Regions from separate parts of the Bradyrhizobium sp. Ses1 genome, predicted to be linked through region 4. Evidence: riboswitches for the same ligand, from Rfam matches in the RefSeq annotation. Region 4 holds a riboswitch; each other region holds the start of a gene.
The links. Region 4 has a riboswitch for cobalamin ahead of AC5ZG5_RS20820 (TonB-dependent receptor). Riboswitches for the same ligand answer to the same signal wherever they lie in the genome.
Positions count from the first base shown of each region.

Region 1: it holds a riboswitch for cobalamin, as region 4 does, so the genes downstream of both, AC5ZG5_RS31230 (DUF1636 family protein) here and AC5ZG5_RS20820 (TonB-dependent receptor) in region 4, are expected to answer to the same signal.
Region 2: it holds a riboswitch for cobalamin, as region 4 does, so the genes downstream of both, metE (5-methyltetrahydropteroyltriglutamate--homocysteine S-methyltransferase) here and AC5ZG5_RS20820 (TonB-dependent receptor) in region 4, are expected to answer to the same signal.
Region 3: it holds a riboswitch for cobalamin, as region 4 does, so the genes downstream of both, AC5ZG5_RS08010 (TonB-dependent receptor) here and AC5ZG5_RS20820 (TonB-dependent receptor) in region 4, are expected to answer to the same signal.

Region 1 is NZ_JCAMOQ010000036.1:71,715-76,713, reverse strand. It holds gene cobN (cobaltochelatase subunit CobN) at 1-1,558, opposite strand, end outside; gene cobW (cobalamin biosynthesis protein CobW) at 1,558-2,607, opposite strand; gene AC5ZG5_RS31230 (DUF1636 family protein) at 2,604-2,978, opposite strand; cobalamin riboswitch at 3,073-3,290, opposite strand; partial or broken gene AC5ZG5_RS31225 (cob(I)yrinic acid a,c-diamide adenosyltransferase) at 3,334-3,860, shown strand; partial or broken gene AC5ZG5_RS31220 (cobyric acid synthase) at 3,920-4,654, shown strand; gene cobD (threonine-phosphate decarboxylase CobD) at 4,665-4,999, opposite strand, start outside.
Region 2 is NZ_JCAMOQ010000001.1:553,771-558,769, reverse strand. It holds gene AC5ZG5_RS02660 (ribonucleoside-diphosphate reductase subunit alpha) at 1-2,508, opposite strand, end outside; cobalamin riboswitch at 2,623-2,841, opposite strand; cobalamin riboswitch at 2,974-3,174, shown strand; gene metE (5-methyltetrahydropteroyltriglutamate--homocysteine S-methyltransferase) at 3,282-4,999, shown strand, end outside.
Region 3 is NZ_JCAMOQ010000004.1:263,841-268,839, reverse strand. It holds gene AC5ZG5_RS08025 (ABC transporter substrate-binding protein) at 1-127, opposite strand, end outside; gene AC5ZG5_RS08020 (ABC transporter ATP-binding protein) at 127-900, opposite strand; gene AC5ZG5_RS08015 (FecCD family ABC transporter permease) at 897-1,871, opposite strand; cobalamin riboswitch at 2,054-2,251, shown strand; gene AC5ZG5_RS08010 (TonB-dependent receptor) at 2,364-4,628, shown strand; gene AC5ZG5_RS08005 (hypothetical protein) at 4,713-4,874, shown strand; gene AC5ZG5_RS08000 (hypothetical protein) at 4,988-4,999, opposite strand, start outside.
Region 4 is NZ_JCAMOQ010000017.1:102,492-107,490, forward strand. It holds gene AC5ZG5_RS20810 (ABC transporter substrate-binding protein) at 1-799, opposite strand, end outside; gene AC5ZG5_RS20815 (MarR family transcriptional regulator) at 1,086-1,628, shown strand; cobalamin riboswitch at 1,720-1,919, shown strand; gene AC5ZG5_RS20820 (TonB-dependent receptor) at 2,170-4,320, shown strand; gene AC5ZG5_RS20825 (PepSY domain-containing protein) at 4,323-4,999, shown strand, end outside.

The DNA.
Region 1 (4,999 bases), on a different contig from region 4:
GCTGCTGCCTGAGCCAGAGATAGAACGCGACATAGGCATGACGCGGCGTACGCGCGAGATCGTGATAATCGGCATCGCGATGCCTGACCTCGCCGCGTTCCGGCTGAACGGCGATGATTGCCTTGCCGCGCCGGATCGCCGCGAAATGAAATTCGCCGCCACGGCAGCTCGGGTCATCCTCGGGCGCGCCCCAGGCGCGCGCGAGATCATCCTGCAATTGGCGCGGAAGCCGAGCCAGCTCTGCGCGGTAGTCGGCGACGCTCCATATCAATTCCCGGTTCAGGAGACCATCACCGAGCGTGTGCACCGGCTGGACATCGAAACCAGCTACACCGAGATCGGAGAGCAGTCTTTCGACGGAGGCCAGCGCGTCGAGTCCGACCGCATGCGCGATCTGGTGCGGGCGGCCCGGATAGTTCGAGAGCACAATCGCCAACTGCTTCTCGCTCGCAGATTTCTCCGCAAGCCTCTGCCAAGCCACGACCCGCGCGGTAATGGCATCGACGCGCTCGTCGTCGGGCCGGTGAGCAAGATGCGTAAATTGCAGATCGGGGTCGCGCTCGGCTGCCGATTTGAAGCTCACCACGCCTGCGAACAGACGGCCATCAACCTCCGGCAACACCACATGCATCGCCAGATCACCGGGCGAGAGGCCGCGCAGCGACTCGGCCCAATCCGCCCGCCTTGCCGTGGACAGCGCCACTTGGAACAGAGGGCAAAATGCAGCATCAAACGGCGTCGCGCCGTCGTCGCCAACCGCGGAGAACGCGGTGGCATTGACGATGGCCGCCGGAGCACATTGCGCGAAATGCGCGCGCAACCAATCCACGACGCCCGCCGCCTTCAGTGAAGTGGCGAACACACCGTAGGCATCAAACCCCTTCCGCCGCAATGCTACGATCAGTGCATCCACCGGACCTGTGTCGGCGGCGGTGAGATAAGAGCGATAGAAGGTGACGATCGCACGCGGCTTCCCACCGGAATCCGGCAGCGTTGGAACGACCCCACGCGCGGGGTCGTAGAAGCCCATCTCGGGAACGTCCATCTCCCCGACGACCGGCCCCGCATAGAGACCCGACGCCAGCGCAAGCTGGGCGATCGCCGCCTGCGCTGCGACCGGCCCGCCCTTGTCGCAGAGCACTTTTAGCCGTCTGAGCGTCGAGACCGGCAAAGTCGAGAACGCATCGAGCCGCAGATCATCGCGACCATCCGCCGGCAGCACAGCAAGCGCGATACCGCGGTCCTTCGCCAATTGATGCAGCGCCGTCAGTCCATACGGCCAGTAAGACTCGCCGCCGATCAAGCGCACCAAAATGCCGCGCGCCTGCAACAGCGTTCGTTCGACATAGGTGTCAACCGACAGCGGATGACGCAGCTCCGCGAGGTTCGCAAGCCTCAGCGACGGCAGTTTCTCGCGCCCGCGCCGCCACCCGGAGGCAAACGCGGCGAGATCAGAGTCCGAAAACGAGAGCGCCACGAGATCGGCCGGATCCTGGCCGATGTCCCTGGGCGTCGCGGTCTCCTCAAGACCACGGCTCTCGCGAAAGACGACGTGCATCAGATGCCAAGTCCCGCAATACCAAGTCCCGCCTTGATCGCGGCTTCGTCGATGTCGCCGTGCTCACCGATCACGACCAGTTTTGACTGTTTCGGCCGCGCCCCCCAGGGCCTGTCGAACTGATGGCGCACCCGTTCGCCAACCGATTGCAGCAGCAGGCGCATCGGCTTGCCTTCGACCGCGATATAGCCCTTGGCACGCAGCACGTTCTGCTCGCGCGCCAGCCGCTGGATCGATGCAACCAGCGCATCGATATCGGTGACCTCCGGGAGATCGACGACGACGGACGCAAAATCATTGTGCTCGTGCTCGTCCTCGCCATCATGATGCGAGGGGCGCGCAGCGAGATCATCCTCTGCAGCTGCTTCGAGCCCCAGGATCACGCGCGCGTCAACGGCGCCATCGACGACCGGCAGCATCGGCACCCGGCGCGGCATCTCGGCCTCGATCGCTGCCTTGGCTGCTTCGAGCCCTGCCGAGCCGGCCAGGTCTGCCTTGGTGAGCAGCACGATATCGGCGCAGGCGATCTGGTCTTCGAACACCTCCGAGAGCGGCGTTTCGTGGTCGAGATTGTGATCCGCCGCGCGCTGCGCTTCCACGGCGTCCGGGTCCGGCGCAAAGCGACCGGCGGCCACGGCCTCCGCGTCGGCGAGCGCAATCACGCCATCAACGGTGATCCGCGACCGGATTTCCGGCCAGTCGAACGCCTTGAGCAGCGGCTTTGGCAAGGCCAGCCCCGATGTCTCGATCAGGATGTGGTCGGGCTTCACCTTGCGCGCGAGCAGTTGCTCCATCGCAGGAATGAAATCGTCAGCCACGGTGCAGCAGATGCAGCCATTGGCGAGTTCGACGATGTTTTCTTCCGGACAATTTGCATCAGCGCAGGATTTCAGGATCTCGCCATCGACGCCCTCGCTGCCGAACTCGTTGACGAGCACCGCAAGCTTCTTGCCGTTGGCATTGGTGATCAGATGCTGGATCAGCGTCGTCTTGCCTGATCCCAAGAAGCCGGTGACGACCGTGAGCGGGACTTTTGCGAGCGTGTTCATTCGGCGGCCTCCGGCACGATGGCGATGGAGGGAATGCGAGCAAGCGATTGCTTGCGGAAGATTTCGGGCCGGCCGCGCCATGGCACGATGCCGTCGAGCGCCGCTGCGTAAGCCGCAGCGCCCGCGATCACATCGTTTGCGTTGGCGTCGGACAGGCGACCGTAGACATAGGACCACCGTCCCGGCGCGTTGAGTGCGACCGAGCAACCCTGGGTGCAAGCCGACAGGCATTCGACGGGAACCAGATTGACGCCATCCGGCACGCCGGCATCGCGAATGGCGGCATGCAGCCGGGCGCCTGGCGTAGTCTCGCCCTCCGCAACGGTCTGGCCTGCCCGGCAGGTAATGCAGACATGAAGTGTGACGGTCATCGCCCCTTCCAGGATAAACTGCGGGAGGCGATGAGGTGCGCGAATCCATCCGAAGGAAGGCTCGCTTCCCCGTCGCGGAACACCCCGTCCGCCGGTCTCAAACGTTGCGCTGGCAGGTCTCCCGGCTAGCGGAGCAGGATTTTGTCCTTCGGTGCCCGCCTTCCCGACCCCGTTCGGGGCAGTGGCTTCGGGCATCTCTCCGGTCACGGTCGCGGGGGCGGCTGCTTTTCGAACCCAAACCTCTCGATTTGAGCTCTATCGCATTCCCTCTTCGCCTGTCGTAGGACAGGAACCAACGCAGGCCCACCATTTGCCTCTACCTGCGACTTGTCAAGCCGAAGGACCACGTCAGATGATGTCTGAACAGGATGCCGCCGAGGACGAGGATGCCGTCGCCTCCGAGGCCTCTGCAGATGCCCGCCACGCGGCGAAAATGACGAAGAAAAAGGTCGCCCGCGACAAGATCATGGCGACCAAGAGCGGCGAGAAGGGACTGATCATCGTTCATACTGGCGCAGGAAAGGGAAAATCATCCTCCGCCTTCGGCATGATCGTGCGCTGTGTCGCGCATGGCTTTCCCTGCGCCGTGGTTCAATTCATCAAGGGAGCCTGGGATACCGGCGAGCGCCGCCTGCTCACCGGACATTTCGGCGACCTCTGCCAGTTCTATGCAATGGGCGAAGGCTTTACCTGGGAAACGCAGGATCGCGCCCGCGATATCGCCGCAGCAAGGGCAGGCTGGGACAAGGCGAAGCAACTGATTCTGGGATCCAGCCTTGCGCATGGTCGTGCTCGACGAGATCAACATCGCGCTTCGGTACGACTATCTGGAGATCGCGGAGAACCTCGAAGCCACCGACGACGCATGTCGTTCTCACCGGCCTTCGCTGTCGTCGCTATCGCCGCAACTCTGCTCTGGCTAAGATAACTGTCCACGCGACCTAGGGCTCGGCGAGGCGCGCAGGCCCGGCAAGTGCAAGATCGCTTTTCTCGCATTGTCACGGATTGCCAATTTCGACGATCTCGACCCGCTCAAGCTTGAGCCCGGCATCGATCTCGTGATGGTTCGCCCCGGAGAGGCCATTCCCGGCGACGCCAGGCTTGTCATTATTCCCGGCTCGAAGTCGACACGCGGCGATCTTGCCTTCCTGCGCGCGCAAGGCTGGGATATCGATCTGCTGGCACATCACCGCCGCGGCGGTCATGTGCTCGGTGTCTGCGGCGGCTACCAGATGCTCGGGCGCAGCGTCGCCGATCCCGAAAGGATCGAGGGACCGGCGGGCGAAACGCAAGGCCTCGGGCTTCTGGATGTAACCACGGTCATGACCGAGCAGAAGACGCTCACCCGCGTAGCCGCACAACACATCGAGACCAGACAGCCGATCGATGCCTATGAGATCCATATCGGGCAAACCGATGGACCCGATCGCGCGCGTCCGTTCGCCCTGCTCGATGGCGCGCCGGAAGGCGCGATCTCGCGCGACGGACGCGTCTACGGCAGCTATCTGCACGGCCTGTCTGCGTCCGACGATTTCCGCAAGTCCTTTCTCGCGCAGCTCGACATTCCAGCGGCGGACCAACCGTATCGTGGAGAGGTAGAAAGCGCGCTCGATGCGCTTGCCGACCACATCGAGGCTCATCTCGATGTCGAAGGGCTGCTCGCGCTGGCCCGCTGACCAGGAGACGTCAGCGCGAGAGGGCCTCGCTCAGGCGAGCCCACTCGGCCTCGCCGCCCGGCAGACCCAGCCGCAACCATCGCGGTTGTTGTTCAAAGATGCGCGACCAGATGCGTGCGCCCGCAAGCCGCGCCTGCGCCGTGCGCGCGTCTTCGGTCTCATAGAGACGGAACAGCGGCGTGCCGCCAACGAGCTTCCACCCCTGCGATTTCACCGCGGCGTCGAGCCGCTGACATTCGCGTTCGAGACGACTCGCGGTTGCCATGGCCCATTCGCGATCCAGCAAGGCGCGCCGCCCGACCGCGATCGCGGCACCTGAGACCGGCCACGGACCCGCCATCGCCG
Region 2 (4,999 bases), on a different contig from region 4:
CGCACCTAAGCTGCCATCGAAATATTTGAGATCACTGACCATCACCTCGTCCCACAAGCCGCGCGCCTTGAGGTCGCGGACCAGGAAGGCGTTCACGACGGTGAAATCGCCGGACATGTTGGATTTGACATAGAGGTTCTGGTAGGCGGGCTCGATCGACTGCGCCACGCCGCAGATGTTGGAGATGGTCGCCGTCGGCGCGATCGCCATCACATTGGAATTGCGCATGCCGACCGTCTTGACGCGCTCGCGCAGGCCGTCCCAGTCCAATGTGCGCGAGCGGTCCATCGCGACGTCACCGCGCGCTTCCGCCAGCAGCTCGATCGAATCGATCGGCAGGATGCCCCGGCTCCACAGCGATCCCTCGAACGATGGGTAACGACCGCGCTCGGCGGCGAGATCGACGGAAGCCGAGATCGCGTGATAAGCGATCGCCTCCATGCTGGTATCGGCGAAGGCGACAGCCGCGTCGGACGCAAGCGGGATCCGCAGCACGTGCAGCGCATCCTGGAATCCCATCAACCCGAGGCCGACCGGCCGATGCCGCAGGTTGGAGCGCCGCGCCTCGGGAATGGTGTAGAAATTGATGTCGATGACATTGTCGAGCATCCGCATCGCGGTCGCGACCGTCCGCTTCAGCCTGGCCGTATCGAGCCCGCGCTCGCCGACGTGATTGAGCAGGTTGATCGAGCCGAGATTGCAGACCGCAGTCTCCTCATCCGAAGTGTTGAGCGTGATCTCGGTGCAGAGATTGGAGGAATGGATCACGCCGGCGTGGCGCTGCGGCGAGCGCAAATTGCAGGGGTCCTTGAAGGTGATCCAGGGATGTCCGGTCTCGAACAGCATGGTCAGCATCTTGCGCCAGAGATCAACGGCACGGACATTCTTGGATACCCGCATCTCGCCGCGCGCGGCCTTGTCTTCATAGGACGCGTAGCGCTCGGCAAAGGCCTTGCCGTAGAGATCGTGCAGATCGGGCGTCTCGTCCGGCGAGAACAGCGTCCATTCGCCGTCGGCCTCGACGCGCTGCATGAAGAGATCAGGCACCCAGTTGGCGGTATTCATGTCGTGGGTGCGGCGGCGGTCGTCGCCGGTGTTCTTGCGCAGGTCGAGGAATTCTTCGACGTCGATATGCCAGGTCTCGATATAGGCACAGACCGCGCCCTTGCGTTTTCCGCCCTGGTTGACGGCAATCGCGGTGTCGTTGGCGACTTTAAGGAACGGCACGACGCCCTGGCTCTCGCCATTGGTGCCCTTGATATGGGCGCCCAGCCCGCGCACCCGCGTCCAGTCATTGCCGAGGCCGCCGGAATATTTGGCGAGCAGCGCATTGTCCTTGATCGACTTGAAGATGCCGTCGAGATCGTCGGGAACGGTGGTGAGGAAGCAGGACGACAATTGCGGCCGCAGCGTGCCGGAATTGAAGAGCGTCGGCGTCGACGCCATGAAGTCGAAGGAGGACAGGAGATTGTAGAACTCGATCGCGCGCGCCTCCCGATCGATCTCGCGCAGTGCAAGCCCCATGGCGACGCGCATGAAGAACGCTTGCGGCAATTCAATCCGGTGGCCGCGGACATGCAGGAAATAGCGATCATAAAGCGTCTGCAGCCCTAAGAACTGGAACGCAAGATCGCGCTCCGGCTTCAGTGCCGCGGCCAGCTTGTTCAGGTCGAAGCGGCCGAGTTCGGGATCGAGCAATTCGGCCCTGATGCCGGTCTTGATATAGGCCGGAAAATATTCGCCATAGCGCACCGCCATGTCCGCCTGCGACGCTTTCGTTGGCGCGCCCTGCACGAAGGACAGCACTTCAGTGCGGAGCTTGTCGAGCAAGAGGCGCGCGCTGACATAGGCGTAGTTCGGCTCCTGCTCGACCAGCGTACGCGCCGCCATCACGCTGGCGAGCGCGAGTTCCTCCTGGCTGATGCCGTCATAGAGATTGCGCTGGATTTCCCCGACGACAGGCGCAGCGTCGACACCGTCGAGCCCCGCGCAGGCCTCGCCGACGATCATCGCCAGCCGCGCATGGTCGAGCGGCACCTTGCTGCCGTCCGCGAGCGTGACGTGGACGATTGGCCCGCTCGATGCCGTTGCGGATTTAGTTGCCTGCTGTTCGGCGCGCTGCCGCGCCCGCTCCTCGCGATAGAGCACATAGGCGCGCGCCACCTTGTGATGGCCGCTGCGCATCAATGCCAGTTCAACCTGGTCCTGGATGTCCTCGATATGAAAGGTGCGGCCTTCGCTCATCCGGCGCGACAGCGCGCCGACGACTTCGGCGGTCAATTCCTCGACCGCTTCGTGCACGCGGCGCGACGCAGCCGCCGTATTCCCCTCGACCGCAAGGAAGGCCTTGGTCATCGCCACCGAGATCTTGCCGGCATCGAATTGCGACACCGCGCCATTGCGGCGAATCACCTGCATCGGCAGCCGTGCTTCCGGCGCCGCGATTGATTCGGGGCGCAGGTGGATGAGAGGTGACGCGGTGGTTTCGCGATCGAGAGAGAGTGACATCTTGCAGACCCCGTGATGTTGCTGGGGCCGGATGCCGGAGGCGACGCTGCGTGATGATGCCGGCGGCGTACCGGCATGAGCCTGCAAGCGGCCGCCGGGACACCCCGCCCGTGGACGTTATTTGCTGTCACGGCAGGTCTCCTGGCTCGCAGGTCGGCGTCACTCCCCGTCTTCCCAATGCGATGCCGCATCAGTGACGTCTAAAATCGGGAGCAACTCACTGCTTACAGTTGCGGGGGCAGCGCTGGATTCTCGCGAGCAACGCGCGATCACCAGCTTCCCTCTTGGCCACCATTCCTTGCGTCATGATGGACCGTGACAGCTACATCTGGTGCGATTTGGGGAATGGTGTCAATGGGACGTATGGGCGAAGCGCAAAAATTCCGGTCCACGCCGTTGACGCTGTGAACAACCGGCTCCACGCGCACGTGATGTCAGCCGAGTTGACGTTCGCGCGATCTTGCCGGTAAGTGAACGCGTCGTGGTTCTTCGGAGAGATCTTTTCCGGAGCTAAGAGGGAAGCCGGTGTAAAGCCGGAGCTGCCCCCGCAACTGTAAGCGGCGAGCCGCGGTCCACAATTGCCACTGAAGCCTGCAAAGCTTCGGGAAGGCCGGACCGCAGCAACGACCCGCGAGCCAGGAGACCTGCCTCGACAACATACACGTCCTCGGGCGGGGTGTCCCGGTGGTGCGGTTGCGATTCCGTGCGCACCTCGCGCAGGGAATCCAGACGTGTCACTACGGCCTTTGCCCCCAACTCATGGGGTTAAGCCAATGTCTTCCACTTCACTTGTTGTTGCGTCCCTCGGCACGCCGCGGATCGGTCCGCGCCGTGAACTGAAATTTGCGCTGGAACGCTTCTGGTCCGGCACATCAGACGAAAAGACGCTGATCGAAACCGGCGTCGGGCTGCGCGCGGCCAATTGGGCGCGGCAAAAGAAACTCGGTATCACCGTGATCCCGTCGAACGATTTCTCGTTCTACGATCAGGTGCTCGACACCTGCGCAATGGTCGGCGCTATCCCGGAAAGCTATGGCTGGACCGGCGGCGCGGTGCCGCTTGCGACCTATTTCGCGATGGCGCGTGGCACCACGGCCGACGCGCATGACGAGGCCTGCGGACATGCCCATCACGCACATGGCGTGGCGGCGCTCGAAATGACGAAATGGTTCGACACCAACTATCACTACATGGTGCCGGAGCTTCGCAAGAACCAGTATTTTGCACTCTCATCGCGCAAGCCGATCGAAGAGTATGAGGAGGCGAAGGCGCTGGGTTATCAGACCCGCCCCGTGCTGGTCGGCCCGGTCACGTTCCTGAAACTGGCCAAGTCCAAGGAACCGCATTTCGACACGCTGTCGCTGCTCGACAGGCTCCTGCCGGTCTATATCGAACTATTGCGCGAACTCGCTGCCCGCGGTGCGGAATGGGTGCAGATCGACGAGCCCTCTCTCGTGCTTGATCTGGACGCCGCCGCTCAGCAAGCCCTACGGCGCGCCTATTCCGAAATCGCCAAAGCGGTGCCGGACATCAGGATCATGCTGGCGACCTATTTCGGCGGGCTCGGCGGCAATCGTGCGGTCGCGTTTGATCTTCCGGTCGCCGGCCTCCATCTCGATCTCGTGCGCGCGCCCCAGCAGCTCGGCGATCTCATCGACGTTCCGAAAGAACGGGTGCTGTCGCTCGGCGTGATCGACGGCCGTAACGTCTGGCGCGCGGATCTGAGCCGGATCCTCGATCAGCTTGGGCCCGTCGTCGCAAAGCTCGGCAAGGAGCGCATTCAGATCGCGCCATCCTGCTCGCTGCTTCATGTACCCATCGATCTCGCCCTGGAAACCAAGCTCGATCCCGAGGTGAAGACCTGGCTTTCATTCTCGGTGCAGAAGCTCGAAGAGCTTGCCGCACTGGGCGCGGCGCTTGGAAGTGGCCGGGCCCCTGCGTCCGAAGCGATCCGAGCGTCCGATGCCGCCGCGGCCGCGCGCAAGACCTCACCGCGGATTCACGATGCCAAGGTTGCCCAGCGTCTCGCCGCCATCGATGGCGGCATGCGCCATCGTGCCAGCCGGTTCGCCGAGCGTGCCGAGGTGCAGCGCGAGCGGTTCAATCTGCCACGCTTCCCGACCACGACCATCGGCTCCTTCCCGCAGACAACCGATGTCAGAAACGCACGCGCCGCACATGCCAATGGTGCACTCAGCGATACCGCATACAAGACCTATCTGCAGCATCAGACCGCGCGCGCCATCCGTTGGCAGGAGAATATCGGGCTCGACGTCCTGGTCCATGGCGAGTTCGAGCGCAACGACATGGTGCAGTATTTTGGCGAGCAGCTTTCCGGCTTCGCCTTCACCGAGCTCGGCTGGGTGCAGTCCTATGGCTCGCGCTGCGTCCGGCCGCCGATCCTCTATGGCGACGTCTCACGACCGCAGCCGATGACGGTCGAATGGTGGCAATTCGCGCAGTCACTGACGGCAAAGCCGGTGAAGGCGAT
Region 3 (4,999 bases), on a different contig from region 4:
GATCGGCGAGCGAGAGCAGCAATTGATCGCTGCAGACATTCATCGAGACGATCCGCGGCGGGCTCGCCGCATGCGCGACAGTGGTGGACAAGACGAGCGCTGCAAGGCATGCCGCGAGCCGGCCCATCAGATCTCCGCCCAGGGCACGATCACCGTCTCGCGCTGATGCTCGGCGCGGAAGGCGCTGACGCGGAACACATCGGCCATGACCGTTTCCGAGAGCGCATCCGCCGGCGCGCCCTGCGATGCGAGGCGGCCCTGCGCCAGCACCAGCGCATGGTCGGCAAAGCGCGCGGCAAGGCCAAGGTCGTGCGTCACCACGATCACCAGCACGCCCTGATCGGCTGCGGCACGCAAACCCTTCATGACGTCGATCTGGTGGCGCGGATCGAGCGAGGCGGTCGGCTCGTCCGCCAGGATGATCGGCGCCTCCACCGCGAACACGCGCGCCAGCGCAACGCGGCTGCGCTCGCCGCCGGAAAGATCGGTGACACGCCGCTCCGCGAACTCCATGACATCGGCCGCCTGCATCGCCCGCACCACCGCCTCAGTGTCGCGCGGGGACAGCCGCGCCGGATCGGTCGCGCCATGCGGATAGCGGCCGAGCGCGACGATGTCGCGCGCCGGCAGCGGCCAATGCACCATGTGCCCTTGCGGAAGATAGCCGAAGCGCTTGGCCCGTTCGCGCAGCGGCAGCGCGGCAAGCGCCTCGCCTCCCACCTTGATGACGCCGTCGGAGGGAATGAGGCCGGCGAGCGCGCGCAGCAGCGTGGTTTTGCCGGCGCCGTTCGGACCGACCAGCGCGACGAGATGACCGGAGGCGAGTTGCAGCGACACATCGTTGAGCACGCGGCGGCCGGCGAGCACGACGTTGAGGTGTTCTACAACAAGCGCCGTCATGCGACGCCTCCGCCGAGCGCGCGACGCTCGCGCATGATGAGATAGAGGAAGAACGGCACGCCGATGATCGAGGTCAACACGCCCACCTTGATGTCCGACGTCGACGGGATGATGCGCACCGCGATGTCGGCCGCGAGCAACAGCGCCGAGCCGGCAAGCGCGCTCGGCACCAACAGCCGCGCCGGATCGTGGCCGATGACGGGCCGCATCAGATGCGGCGCGACCAGGCCGATGAAGCCGATGGTGCCGGTGACCGCCACCGCGCCACCAACGCCAAGCGCAACGCCTGCGATCACGAACAGGCGCAGGCGGCCGACATCGACGCCGAGGCTTTGCGCGGTCTCTTCGCCGAGCGTGAGCGCGCGGAAGGCGCTGGCTTGCGACAGCAGGATGGCCGCGCCGGCGACGATGAACGGCAGCGCCAGCGCGACATGCTGGAAGCTGCGGTCCTCCAGCGAGCCGAGCAGCCAGAACGCGATCTCGAGCGCCAGGAACGGATTGCTCGCGAGGTTCATCACCAGCGCCGTCGCAGCGCCCGCAAGGCTCGAGATCGCAAGCCCGGCGAGGATCAGGATCAAGAGGCCCGCATTGCGGCCTGCGATCGCGAGCAGCACGAAGACCGAGCCGAATGCGGCGATGATGGCGGCGACCGGCAGCGCATAGGAGCGGACGTCAGCCAACCCCAGCGCGATCACCAGCACCGCACCGAACGCCGCCGATTGCGGCGCGCCGAACAGCGAGGGCGAGGCTAAGGGATTGCGCAACAGGCCTTGCAGCGCCGCGCCTGACAGACCGAGGATGGCGCCGATCGCAAACGCCAGGATGGTGCGCGGCAGGCGAATCTCGCGCACGATCACCTGCGTGACATCGCTGCCGCCACCGAACAGCGCCTCGATCACCGTCAGCGGCGACAGCCGCACCGGGCCGGTGCCGAGCGAGATCAGCATCAGCAAGGCAACCAACGCAATCATTGCAACGGTCGCCCCCAACCGCCGCCGCGCGGCCAGACCCGCCGCTATCGTGAAATCCTGTGCACTCATCGCGCCCTGCTTCTTGCAGCGAATTCGGTGGCAGACAAGCGACACCGGAACAAAAAAACGTATGGGAGCCAGGGAGCCGCAGTTTCGCCGGGATTGACTCACGTGCCGCCGAAATCCTAGATGGCCCTGACGGTTCCTATCGGGATCAAAAGGGAATGCGGTACCGGGAAACTTCCCGTAAAGCCGCGGCTGCCCCCGCAACTGTATGCGGTGAATCCTTCGTCATATGCCACTGGGAGTCTCGGTCCTGGGAAGGCGACGAAGGGTAACGACCCGCGAGCCAGGAGACCTGCCGTCATACGTGGTCACACGCGACGATGTCGGTCGGGGAGTACAGGCATTTGCTTCACCTGAAGCGCGAAACGCGATGGTGAGCCTTGGTTCGCTGTGACGTGCCACTGACGTCATACCGAGGTCTCGCCGATGTTCTCTGCTACCACAGTCACCAAGCAACGCCGCGCGCTGCTGCTCGCGTCGAGCATGCTGGCGCCCGCTTTGTATGTTTCCGCCGCGCAGGCGCAGGAAGCGCCCTCCGAGCAATTGCCGCCGGTCGAGGTCAGGGCGCCCGGCGACCACAACCGCACCCGTGCCAAGCCCGCTTCCGACGGCACTCCAGGTCCCCGGCGGCCCGCGCCGGGCCAGGTGCCGACCAACGCGCAGCCGGCCGGCGGCGCGGGCGCTGGCGGCGCCGCCGCTGGCGGAGCTTCATCCGGTGGCGGTGGCGGCGGCCCGCAATTTGCCGGCATTGTCGGGACGTCCTCGACCGTGATCACCGCCGACGACATCGCGCATTCGCCGACCCAGGTTCTGGCCGAGATCATCGCGCAGGCCCCCGGCGTGCAGCTTCAATCGCTCTATGGCGGCGTGAACGGCGCCAAGACCTCGGTCGACCTGCGCGGCTTCGGCGCGTTCGCCACCGCCAACACGCTGTTCCTGCTCAACGGGCGACGGCTCAACGACATCGACATGGCGCAGGTGGATCTATCGACCATCCCGCTCGATTCGATCGAGCGCATCGAGATCACCCGCGGCAACAGCGGCGCCGTGCTCTACGGCGACAATGCGATAGGCGGCGTGATCAACATCGTCACCAAGACCGGTGTCGGCGGCCCGCCGGTCTCGATCCGCGGCGAAGCCGGCTATGGCTCCTTCAACCAGCGCATGGCCGCGATCTCGACCGCGATGAATTCGGGACCATGGTCGGCGTCGTTCTACGGCAACGGCATCAAGTCCGACGGCTACCGCGTGAACAATGCGCTCGACCAGCGCAACGGCGTCGGCAATCTCAACTACACGACGCCGGACCTGAAAGCCTTCCTGACGGTGACCGGCGACGACCAGAAGCTGGGCTTTCCCGGCGGCAGGCTGGTCGATCCTTCGATCGGCGTCAATCAGCTCGTCACCGATCGCAAGGGCGCCGCCACGCCGTTCGACTATGGCAACCAGCAGGGCGCGAGCGCGACGGCGGGCTTCACCAAGACGCTCCTGAACGGTGTCGACCTGATCGTCGATGGCGGCTACCGCCAGAAGGACACGCAAGGCGCGTTCTTCGGCACCTCGCCATTCATCAGCGCGGCATCCACCTACAATGACGCCGCGTTGCAGACCTGGTCGATCACGCCGCGGCTGAGCATCAACAATTCGATCTTCGGGATTCCCTCGTCGATCCTGACCGGCATCGACTATTACGATGCAACGTTCCACCAGCAGCGCGGCGCGTTCCGGGGCGTGCCGCCGATCCATACCTACGACCTGTCGCAGCAGTCGCTCGCCGGCTATTGGCAGCACACGGTTGGCCTCTTGCCCACCACCGATTTCTCCTATGGCGCGCGGGTGCAGAACACCTGGCTCAGCGCGCGCGATCGCTACGATCCGAACGCGCCGTTCGCCTTCGACGCGCAGGCGACGCCGCTCGACCAGAGCGAGACCAATTACGCGCTGCATGTCGGCGTCGAGCATCGCTTCACCGAAATGTTCTCGGTGTTCGCCCGCGCCGCGCACGCGTTTCGCACGCCCGATGTCGACGAGCGCACGTCCACCGGACCCGCGTTCGATGCGGACTTCAACCCGTTGCCGCAGAATTTCCAGTTGAAGACGCAGACCTCGCACGACGTCGAAGCCGGCTTCCGCGTCAAGACGGGCCGCTTCCAGGTGCAAACCAGCATCTACAACATGGACCTCGAGAACGAGATCCATTTCAATCCGGTGCTGTTCTACAACATCAACCTCGATCCGACCCGGCGTTATGGCTCCGAGACGCAGGCCTCGCTGCGCGTCAGCGATACCGTGTCGCTGCGCGGCGGCATGGCTTACACGCGCGCCGTGTTCCGCGAGGGACAGTTCGCGGGCAACGATGTGCCGCTGGTGTCGCGCTACACCGGCAATCTCGGCGTGACCTGGAATATCTGGGACAACTATCTCGTGTTCGATGCCACGCTGCGCGCCTGGAGCTCGCGCGTCATGGACAACGACCAGGCCAATACGCAAACGCGCATTCCGGGCGATGCGACGATCGACCTCAAGCTCAGCGGCGCCTATGAGCATTTCTTCTGGTCGGTCAGCGTCAACAACGTCCTGAATGCGCTCTATTACGACTACGCCATCGCCTCGAACTTCACGCCCGGCCGCTTCAGCGCCTATCCGCTGCCGGGTCGGACTTTCCTGGTGAAGGCCGGCGCCACGTTCTGAAGCGATCGGCCGGTCCGCGAGCCACGCGCGGACCGGCTTGTTCCGCCCGAATCAGCCATTATGTCGTGATGGCGGGAGATCGACATGGGCGGGATCGGGAAGAGAAGCCAACCTCCGAAGCAGGAAGGCGGCAAGCCAAAGCCGCCGCCTCCACCTGCGCGTCACGACGAGGACGACGACTACGAAGACGGCGACATCGCCACACCGAAGCGCGATCGCTACGGCCCCGACGACGCGCCGTTGTGAGACGCTTCGCGTCATTGCGAGCGCGGAATTGTAGGGTGGGCAAAGGAGCGCAGCGACGTGCCCACCATCAGGCACTCCGCTCGCAATGGTGGGCACGCTTCGCTTTGCCCACCCTACGACGGCTG
Region 4 (4,999 bases):
TGCGATCCCAGTAGTAGCCGTCGGAAACGATCAGCCCTTGCGCCTCTTTCAGACCCACGGCGTGAGCGTCGGTGAGGTAGAACAGTCCGGTCGCCAATCTCTGGCTTTGTGTGATTCCGAACTCGTTTGCCTGTTTGACAGAGTTGATGGTGTCGGAACCGGCGTTCAACAGGGCGACCACATCGGCCTTCGAAGCTTGCGCCTGCAATAGAAAGGACGAGAAGTCCGCCGTATTCAGCGGCGTCTTGACGGATCCCACCACGGTGCCGCCGCTGGCTTTGATCGCCGCCGTCAGGTCTGCTGAAAGCGCCTCGCCCCAGGCATAATCCACCGGAAGGAAGAACCAGGACTTCCCCCCGCTCTCGGTAACTGCGCGGCCCATGGCGTTGGCGAGTGCGTAGCTGTCGTAGACCCACATAAATCCGTACGGCGAGCACGCCTCGGCGGTGAACTTTGAAGTGCCGCCCCCGGCGGCGATCAGAATTCCGGACTTGTTTCTGACGATGTCCTGAATAGCGAGCAGGATTCCGGAGTTCGGAACGTCGAGGATAAGGTCGACTTGCTCGACGTCGAGCCATTTGCGGGCAATGGATGTCGCTACGTCGACCTTTTGCAGGTGATCGGCCGAGATCAATTTCACCGGTTTGCCGAGCACGCTTCCGCCGAAATCTTCGATCGCCATCTGCGCTGCTACGACCGAACCTTTTCCCGAGCCGTCGGCGTAGGGTCCGCTCTGATCGTTGAGCACCCCTATGGTGATGCCGTTTGGCCCTGCATTTGCGGGCGGCGCCGCCAGCACTGCAACAAGAACCGCAATCGAAGCCGTCCAAAATTTCCAGTTCACAATTTCCTCCCATCCTAACAGCTCTGTTGTTTTTGCTCGAAGCTGTCGTGCGTTCCTCCCCCAAGTGGCGACAGAACGACTGTCTCCTGCCTAGGGCCGGTCGCGGCACTGAAACCTGCGACCGGATGGCGACAGATACCCCAATAATTTATATAGTACAAGTTTATTGTGATATTTGGTCGTTGCGGGACGTCTGGCTGGGACCTAGATTGTCGGTTAAGGAGGTGGCGGATTCACAGGGATGGTCGGTTTGGTGAAGCAGCAGAATTCCTCTCACGCCTCTAAGGCGCAGTCAGAAGTCCCAGCCGATCTTCGCAAAAAGACTCTGAAGGCGTTTTTGCTGCATTTCTTCGCCAACGTGATTCTTGCCGCGGACGCCGAAGCCGCACTGGAGCCCTACGGTCTCACCCGCCTGCACAATCGTGTGTTGGTTCTGACCGCGATGAATCCGGGAGCGACGGTCAGTGATCTCTTGCGTGCGATGCGTGTATCGCACCAGAATTTGAATCCGACCATGCGGCAACTCATCAAGGACGGCCTGCTGATCGCGAAGATTGGCGAAGAGGACCGAAGGCAGAAACGACTCTACCCTACGGCCAAAGGCCGCAAACTTGTTCAGACAGTGCTCCGCCGACAGTTCGCGCGCCTGGAGGCCGCTTTGGCCGATTGCGGCCCTGATGCGACGAATGCGTTCCTCGCCGTGCACGAGAAGCTTGTAGACAAGGACGATCTGAGATGGGCAGAGCGGCTTGCGGAAGATCCCTCTGGACTCGCAGATGTTTGATACCAAGGACGGCTTGGCCGGCCGGCCCGACGTGGCTTCTCCGCTCCGTCCAGAGCCTGCAATGAGAGGATTGACTTCGGCTCAGACAACCTCCTAGATCACGACTGACGGTTCCCCTTACGGGGATCAAAAGGGAACGCGGTGCGGGGACTTCTCCTCTATGCCGCGGCTGCCCCCGCAACTGTGAGCGGCGAATCTTTCGTCATGCGCCACTGGGAGCCTCGGTCCTGGGAAGGCGACGAAGGGTTGGGACCCGCAAGCCAGGAGACCTGCCGTCAGCCGTGGTCACACGCAAAAATGTCGGTCGGGGAGTACAGACATTGTTTTCGACCGGCGTGCCATAGGCACGTTCGAGCGAGACCTCGTTTGCGGTGACGTGCCACTGACGTCATACCGAGGTCTGCTCGTGCTCTCTATCGTTACTATCGTAAGGCAGCGTGATGCTGCCCGGCTCGCTTTCAGATACTTCCTGCCGGTTCTCCTGCTCGAATCTTCTTCGGCAAACGCCCAGCAGCCTGCGACGTCCCATGTCTTGCCTCCCGTGAGCGTTATCCAGCCGCAAAAGCCTGCGGCAAAGCGTATCAATGATCAGCGTTCAACTTCCGCAGCGCGACCTGCGCAATCTCAGTCGAGCCGGAGCCCGGCGGCGCGAAGCACCACGCCCTCGACCGCAACGTCCGACACGCCATCTCCGACGCTAAACCTGAACAAGCAGAACGCGAGTGGCAGCCGCCTCAACCTCACTCCGCTGCAGACGCCCGCCAGCGTCGAAACGATTACGTCGCAGACCATCGCAGAACGCGGCCAGCATAGTGTCACGGACGCGGTCACCCAGAACGCAGTGGGCTTTACCGCGAGCCCGGCGCCCGGCAATGGCGGCCTCTCGTTCAGCACGCGCGGCTTCACCGGAAGCAATTCGGTGATGACGCTGTATGATGGCACTCGCCTCTATGTTGGCGCAGGAACCGTGACCTTTCCGTTCGATACGTGGTCGGCGGATCGCATCGAGGTCATGCGCGGGCCAGCCTCCGTTCTGTACGGGGAAGGCGCAATTGGTGGGATCATCAATGTGATCCCCAAGAAACCGGTCACGACGCCCTACAACGATGCCGAGATATCGCTCGACACCAATACGACGCGACGCATTGCGGTGGATAGCGGCGGCCCGATCAATCCGAACGTATCCTATCGCGTCAATGCCATCGGCAACATGTCGAACGGCTGGGTTGATCGCGACCAGACGTCGAATGTTGCGGTCTCCGCCGCGGTGCGTGTCCAGGCCGCCGAAAACCTCGCTTTCACACTCTCGAACGACTACAGCAATCGAAGCCCCTCGCGCTATTTCGGCACACCGCTGATCAACGGCGGGATCGACGACACGTTGCGGTTCAAGAACTACAACGTGCTCGACAGCGCGATCCGCTATCAGGATAACTGGAGCCAGTTCAAGACCGAGTGGGACGTGACGGAAGGAGTCAAGGTCCAGAACACACTCTACTACCTGACCAGCCGTCGGCATTGGCGTGATGTCGAGAACTATAGTTGGAATCCTGCGACACGGTTGATCGACCGAACCAGCTACATCGAGATCTTCCACGACCAGGCTCAGGTCGGTAACCGGATGGACGCAACGTTTCGTGGTCATCTGCTGGGCTTCGCCAACGAGTTCGTTGCGGGCTTCGACGTCAACCGGATCGATTTTACCCACACCAACAATTCGCCCTATGGCGGCGCATCTTCGGTTAGTCCCTATGCCGGCGACATGGGGTCTTTTGCGACCTCCACGACGCGAACCACGCCCGGCTACAATGCGATCGTCAATCAATATGCGTTGTTTGCCGAGGACCGGCTGTCGCTAACCGATCAGTTGTCCGTTGTAAGCGGCATCAGGTTCGACCGGCCGGATGTCGACCGCACCGATTACAGGACACCAACGAATAATTTCGATATCTCGCTGTCGGGTACGAGCTGGCGAACCGGCGTGGTCTACACGCCCGTCTCGAACCTCGCCTTTTACGGACAATATGCGACAGCCGTTGATCCCGTCACCAATCTCATCTCGCTGTCGGCCACGCAGAAAACCTTCCAGCTTGCCACGGGCAAGCAAACCGAGGTTGGGGTCAAGCAATCATTCTGGGGCGGCCGTGGTGAATGGACGCTGGCAGGTTACGAAATCGTCAAGAACAACCTGCTGGTCCCGGATCCCAACAATCCCGCCGGCCTGGCGCTGCAAGTCGGCCAGCAATCGTCGCGCGGGATCGAAGCATCGATCGGCCTGGCACTGAATGATGGTTGGCGCGTCGATGCCAATCTCGCGGTGCTGCGGGCCCGGTACGACAACTTCAGCCAGGTGGTGGGCGGCAAACTCGTCAGCTACGCCGGCAACGTTCCGACGAATGTGCCGCAGCAGGTATCGAACGTGTGGCTGACCTGGGACTTCGCGCCGAACTGGTCCGTCTACGGCGGCGTGCAGATCGTAGGGCAAACATTCTCCGATAACGCCAATACCCAGCTTCGCCCCGCCTACACCGTGGTCAACGGCGGACTGCGCTGGAAGCCTGACGGGCAAACCACGGTGGCGCTTCGCCTCTACAATCTCTTCGACACTGTCTACGCCACGTCCGCCCCTTCCGGGCAATGGCTGCTCGGCATGCCGCGAACGGCAGAAGTGTCTGTCAACGTGAAGTTCTGATCATGCGCCGCGCGTTGATCCGGAAAGGACGGCGGTGGCTTTACATCACCCATCGCTGGATCGGCATCGCGACCTGCCTGTTGTTCGCGATGTGGTTCGTCTCGGGCATCGTCATGATGTACGTGGCGTTCCCGCAGTTGACCGATCGCGAGCGCTGGGCGGCGCTGCCACCGATCGCTTGGGACCGCGTGCTCGTGGCGCCCGATCGAGCCATGGCCATTGCCGGTGTTGCGAACTATCCGCGCGATCTTCGCCTCGTCATGCTGAACGATATCCCCGTCTATCGGCTGCTGGACTGGAACGGCGCACGCAAGACCATATCGGCAACGGACGGTCATCCGATCGAGGACATCACGACCGAGCAGGCGCTGGCGATCGCCCGCCATCATCCGAATGCCGTGCATCCAAGACTGATTGGCACAATCGAACGCGATCAATGGAGTGTCACGGCGCGCTATGATCCCTTGCGGCCGCTCCTCCTGGTGTCGCTAGGAGATGAAGCCGGAACCGAGCTCTATGTCTCGGCGAAGACCGGTGAACTGGCGCTCGACACCACGCGACGTGAGCGGATCTGGAATTGGCTAGGCTCGATCCCACACTGGATCTATCCCACGGTCCTCCGCCAGGATGGCGCAACTTGGCGGCAAGTCGTGCTCTGGATATCAGGAATCTGCCTCGT